2 regions of the Paenibacillus sp. S25 genome follow, and region 1 is predicted to be linked to the other one. Evidence: predicted binding sites of a transcription regulator. Region 1 holds the regulator's gene; the other holds the start of a gene.
What was found. Region 1 encodes Rex, which represses fermentation and respiration genes when NADH is low (regulators of the CRP and FNR family bind a similar motif). Its sites were predicted from a motif close to TTGTGAAATATTTCACAA; they were not measured.
Positions count from the first base shown of each region.

Region 2: a site for Rex is predicted at 1,613-1,630, ahead of lpdD (prenylated flavin chaperone LpdD). Genes of this name have one in related genera too.

Region 1 is NZ_CP073683.1:3,469,737-3,472,905, forward strand. Features, by position in the region: gene KAI37_RS15165 (amidohydrolase) at 1-1,022, opposite strand, end outside; gene KAI37_RS15170 (redox-sensing transcriptional repressor Rex) at 1,009-1,662, opposite strand; gene dinG (ATP-dependent DNA helicase DinG) at 1,707-3,169, opposite strand, start outside.
Region 2 is NZ_CP073683.1:4,355,567-4,358,735, reverse strand. Features, by position in the region: gene KAI37_RS19045 (S8 family serine peptidase) at 1-1,477, shown strand, start outside; gene lpdD (prenylated flavin chaperone LpdD) at 1,657-2,004, shown strand; gene KAI37_RS19035 (hypothetical protein) at 2,017-2,604, opposite strand; gene KAI37_RS19030 (DUF4190 domain-containing protein) at 2,828-3,169, shown strand, end outside.

The sequences.
Region 1 (3,169 bases):
AGACGCAGCGCTTCACTTGCAGGAACTGCTGTAGGGTCACCGGATACACCCTTGTGAATAAGTGCCGCCAGACGCATTTCCTCGAACATATCCAGGTTATTATTGCTGGCAGGACCATCCGTTCCGAGAGAAACAGTAACCCCTGCACGCAGCAATTCAGGCACTCTTGCCACACCACTTGCCAGCTTCAAATTGCTACCAGGATTATGCGAAACCGCTACACCACGTTCAGCCAGTAAAGCTATTTCTTCGTCGTTCAAATGAACGCCATGGGCAACAAGCGAAGGACGGGAGAAAAAGCCAAGCTTATCCAAGTGTGCAACTGGACGCAAACCGTAGTCGCGTACGTTTTGCTCCACTTCGGCGATCGTCTCAGACATGTGTGTATGCAGTGGCAAGTCCAGATCATGCGCAGCTTGTACGAATTTTTCAATAAACGCAGGTGGACATGTGTATGGCGCGTGCGGAGACATCATCGTTGTAATACGCCCGTCTGCTTTACCATGCCAGTTACGCGCAAAAGTCACGGCCTCAGCCAGCTTGATTCGCTGTTCTTCTTCCGAGCATAGTCCAATTGCTCCACGCATCAGACTTGCACGAATACCTGACTCTTCAGCTACACGAGCCACCTCATCCATATGATCGTACATGTCCAGGAAGGTCGTTGTTCCACCTTTCAGCATTTCCAGCACAGACAAGGACGTACCCCAGTACACGTCCGTAGATGTAAACTTGGCTTCCATAGGCCACATTTTTTCCTGAAGCCATACTTGAAGTGCCAAGTCATCTCCATGCCCACGCAGCAGAGACATCGCCGCATGACCATGGGTATTAATCAGACCAGGTAAAAACAATAGCCCTTTACCATCAATCGCTTCCGCTTCTTCCTCACCCGCAGGCAAAGTTTCGCCAATATAAGTAATACGGCTATCCTCCACAATCATAAAACCATGGACTACCCCAGCTTCTGGTCCATTTACGGCAAAAGAGCCATTTTTAATCATCCATTTATTCACTGTCATATTGTGTTTCTTCCTTTCCGTCCTCCAAATAATAAGCGAGGCTAAGCAAATCAGTTGTAAAGTCTGTGGCATGAATCCGAATGTTGGCCGGTGCCTTGAGAGTAGTCGGTGCAAAGTTCAGGATCGCTCCAATTCCGCTCTCAATAAGCCTGTCAGCCACGTGCTGTGCTTCAAAATCAGGTACGGTAATAATCCCGATTCGAATGTTTTTTTCTCTCACAGTCGCTTCCAGTTCATCCATCGGTTGAACGACCAATGTATTGATCTTGGTCCCTACCTTATCCGGAAACGCATCAAATACTGCGACAATCTTCATATTGTCTTTTAAATAAGCGTTATAATTCGAAAGGGCTTGCCCCAGATTACCGGCACCGACCAATACGACATTAATTTGCTGGTCGATTTTCAGGATATGGCGTATTTTCTCGATTAGATAAGAAACATCATAACCGATACCCTTCCGACCAAAATCTCCAAAATAGGCGAGATCTTTACGGATTTGGGCCGGGTTCAAATCTAGCCTCTGTCCCAACTCTTGAGAAGAGACCGTAGCCACCTCCCGTTTGTGAAGTGCATTCAGATAACGTAAATATACGGGTAACCTCCGTACGACAGCCTCTGAAATTTTATCTGATTTCATACTTGCTCCCCCTAATTGTAACGAACATACTTAGTGTCCGTCCGTTATGCCTCTGTCTCCGGGGCGGATTGGAGCCATTCGGCGATGCGGGGCACCATTTGCTCCGATGGCATATGCTCCATTTTTGGTCCCGGTAACGAGTACAAAAAGTGCTTTCCGTAATAGGATTCGATCACACGCGTATCGTAAACGATAACGACCCCGTGGTCGCTCGCTGTACGTACCAACCGACCAAATCCCTGTTTGAAGCGAATGACCGCTTGTGGTACAGACAGCTTCATAAATGGATTCTTCTTCTGCTGCTGAAGCAGCTCGCTTTTTGCCTCCAGCAACGGGTGATTCGGCGGTTGAAACGGCAAGCGAACAATGGCCAGACAAGTCAGAGCCTTTCCTGGAATATCGACGCCTTCCCAGAAGCTGCTGGTTCCCAGCAATACAGAAGCTTTAGCTTCCTGAAAACGGCGGGTTAGCTTGCTGCGACTCCCACTGTCCACACCTTGTCCCAGCACAGTAATTTCGCTGGCTGCTAAGGCCTCTTTGAGCGGCTCATACACTTGCCGGAGCATCCGATAGGAAGTAAACAGAACGAGCATTCTCCCCCGCGTCGCCTGAGCAGTCGCTCCTAGAGAGCTAACGAGCATATCTACAAAATGTGCATCTCCTACACTGCCCTTCACACTTGGAAAATCCCGTGGAATGACCAGCAACACCTGATCCCTGTAATTAAAGGGTGACGGGAGCTGCGAAGTCATCAGCCGCTCTTGATCTGCGGCCTCCTGCAAGCCGAGCTGATCGATCATGTACTGAAACGACTTATCTACCGATAAGGTAGCAGACGTCAGAATAATGCTTCTTTTTTTGTCAAAAAACATTTCTTTCAACTGGCGGCTCACATCGACGGGCACCGCATAAAATTGCAATGATTTACTACGGAATTGTCCACTCGCTTCGAGCCAGTATACGGTTGTTTCATCATCGAGTCGCATAAAAAATCGCAAATTTTCTCGAATCCCCGCCAAATCCTTGAGCAGACCCGTGATATCTGTAATAAGGCTATCCGCCGCATAATCGTCATGTTCTTCCTTGACGTCCAGCATCAGCTTGTCGCCCTTGCGCAAAATTTCACTCATCGTTACATATAGCTGATTTTCCAAAGCCCCCGCCTGATCCCACTTTGCAGGCTTGGCTGAAGGTTTGAGACGGGAAGAAAACTGTCCTGTTTCACCCGGTGTCGCATCGCTTCGCTCAGGCAACATGCCAAACAGCTTGTCGCTTAGCAGGTCCCAAGTTTCTTTAACCTCTAACACGAGCGGATATATCTGGTCGATGGTTGAGGCCCAATCCGCCGACTTCTCGTGCCCCGATTTTGCCAACTGTTGACGAAGTGAAGGCAGTTGTCCATTCTTGCTGTCTTTGAACAGTCGCGTCAGTGTATGCACGAGTGTGAAATATTTCATATGCATACCTAGGTGCTTACCAGCTACTTCCTCCAGGTGATGGGCTTCAT
Region 2 (3,169 bases), 890 kb from region 1:
GTTCTGGAACTCTGCCTTCCCGAATCCGGGAGGAACGGCATTCCAATATTCTGTTTATGACGCCTCCGGTACGGCAGGAGCGCCTGGACGATTATTGGCTGGTCCATTCGACGGAACTGCCGTGCGGGATGAGTCACAATGGACGACAGTGCAGCTTCCAGAGCCGGTGACGGTTCAAGGTGACTTCTACATCGTATATACACAGTCTGCTGTAGGCACACAGTCGCCGGGTCTTGCTACAGATGAGAGTGGCCCGAATGCACTTCGCAGCTGGCAAGGTGTAAGTGGCGCATGGAGCCAATCACCTGAGGAGGAAGGGAACTACATGATCCGGGCTATCGTCAGATATCCGGTGAATGCTCCAACCATTACGACTCCTACGAAGGCTACGTATACGCAGGAAGAGTCGATTACCGTAACAGGAACTTCCCCGGCAGAAGGAGCCGATATTCAGCTCTTTAACGGTAAGGAGCTGGCTGGCACAACGAAAGTGAAGGATCGCCAGTTCAGTTTGTCGGTTGATCTTCAACCAGGTGCTAATCCGCTAAGTGTTCAAGCAGCGGTATACGGCAAATTAACGGATCGTTCCGAAACGGTGGTTGTGACGCTCGATCAGACTAAACCGGGTCTGATCCTGACTTCACCTGATGAAGGGGCCCGTACAAACGCGGGTGTAGTCAGTGTAGTTGGTACCGTGTATGACGAGTTCCTCACCGAATTGACGATTAATGGTGAGCCCGCTGAATTTGGAAGTGACGGCAGCTTTAACAAGCGGTTGCTTATCAACGAAGGTGAAAATCAAATTACGGTGACGGCCAAGGATCTTGCCGAAAACGAAACAAGTGTTACGCGCTCGGTGTATGTCGATACAGCTCTGCCGAAGCTTGAAAACATTAGCCCTGCTGAGGATGTGCGTATTACTCCAGGGCAGCCGGTACGAGTATCCTTTGACAGTGCATCCGGTTTGGAGGCGTCCTTCCATGTGGAGCTGCCTTTCAACCTGTCCACTTTGGGCCGCAACGATATTCCATTAAATGAAACTTCGTCAGGCCACTATGAAGGTACTTATTTCACTTCATCTTCTCTGAATCTGGAAGGCGGAGTCATCGTGATCCGGGTAAGGGATGCAGCGGGAAATGAAGTGGAGACGGAGGCACCGGGAAGATTGTATGTAACCAATGGTGGAGGACAAAACCCTGATCCGAATCCACCTACATCCAATGAGAAGCCAGTAGCCATCATTCAGGCTAATGAATCAGCTAAGAAGAACAAAAATGTACAATTTAACGCCAAAGCTTCCCGTGATGTAGACGGTGAGATCGTTAGTTACAGCTGGAATTTTGGCGATGGCGATACGGCGTTCGGTTCCAAGGTGAAGCATAAATTCACCACAGCTGGAACGTATACCGTAGAGCTAACGGTAACGGATAATGACGGCGCAAGTGGTAAGACTGTGCATACGATCACGATCCGCTAACAGCCAGTAGGAAAGGGAAGGCTTCTTTTAGAATAGCAATGAAGGCCCACAGCAAGCCACGGTTTATAGAGGCTGCTGTGGGCCATTTTTAATTGTCGAGCCGTTCAGGAAGCGATACAATGAATAATGCTCATAAAGTGAATCGTTTCACAATAATATTTTTAGCAGGAGAGGATTATATGATTCATTTGCAAAAAGAAAGCGGACGTATCCGTCTTGTGCTGGATGCCTATTTTATGGGAGAAGATATCATTGTACTCATTTCAGGCGGTGATCAGCCTCATTTGGGAACGATTACAGCAGGGGCCAGACTCGAGCCGATTCAAACTGTGCAATTGCAAAATCACAAGGAGTTTTATATTACCGAAGAAATTGCAGTTCGCTTGCGAAAAGAGTTTGCAGGCAATTTTGCCATTTGCTGCGGGGCACATTTGGATCATGCAACCAAGGACGAAATCCGAGTGCTGACAGATATGGCTATACAACTGGGAAAAGAGCTCATTGGAGAACTCAAGCAAGCACGCTAGTAGCATACCTTTTTAAGTGAACTCCCGAAAGAGCAGATTGCGATATGGGTACTTACTAAAGGGATACTTAAAAAGCAATGCAAAGCCATCATCCTCAATTTGTACGGATTTCAGCGCAGAGGATGGAATCAAACTACGAATCATGACATGAACTGCACGCTGGTCTTGTCTGTTGATCGCTTTGGCTAAGGCAGAAGCAAAACATGGATTGCGTGCCAATTCGCGATACAGCGGAAAAACGGCTTTTGCGATGGCGCGATGGACTCTCGGCTCAAACGTAAACTGCACAGTCCCCGGTGGAATCGTCGTTCCATTCGTATAATAGAGCATCGGTGGCTGAGCTAAAAAGGAAATAAAGTAGCCGATGCCATTCGTGCCTAAGCCTTGTTTGGCGGCAAATGGCGCTACTGAGCAGAGAAGGGATTTCATCTGATCCAAATTGCCCTGAACGACAGCTCGTGACCATTGAACTGCAAACGCACGGCGAGTTGCAATAGCTTTGTAAAATGGCAGCATGGCAGTGGAAATTATCCTAAGTGTGTTTGCATTTAAACGTTTGTGAGGCGAGCCCTTTCTGCGGGATGTTGCACGATATAGCATAGCTCCGACCTCCTTGGCAGGATGCTCTCATGGAGCGCAATTGATCTGTAACAGGTACAATACTGTATGCCCGGTTACCTCAAAAAGTGCTAATATCGCTAGGTTTCTTCTTTTTAACGTTCTAATTTAAAAATTCGAAATAAGTACTGTCCTGATTTGTAAGATTGTGGTACCCTAGAACTTATATAATTGCTATTTTTCGTATTGGAGTTGAATTTAACAGATGAGTGATTTGTACAAGGAGCCTCGATCTTCCGATCCTTTTCAGGAGCCGAACGATTATAACGCCCCATTTAACCCGCCCCCAGTAGTTCCACCTACAAATAGTAAAGCTGTTGCCTCGATGGTGCTCGGGATTTTATCTGTTGTCATTCCCTATATCGGATTGATTATCGGAATTGTGGGTATTATTTTGTCCAGTCTTTCCCTGAAGGAAATTAACCGTCATGGCGAGCAAGGCAGAGGTATGGCCATTGCTGGATTGGTATGTAGTATTATCGGTACACTGATTTATACACTGATCATCATTTTTATAGTTATTGTTTTTATTGTAGCGGCCTCCAGT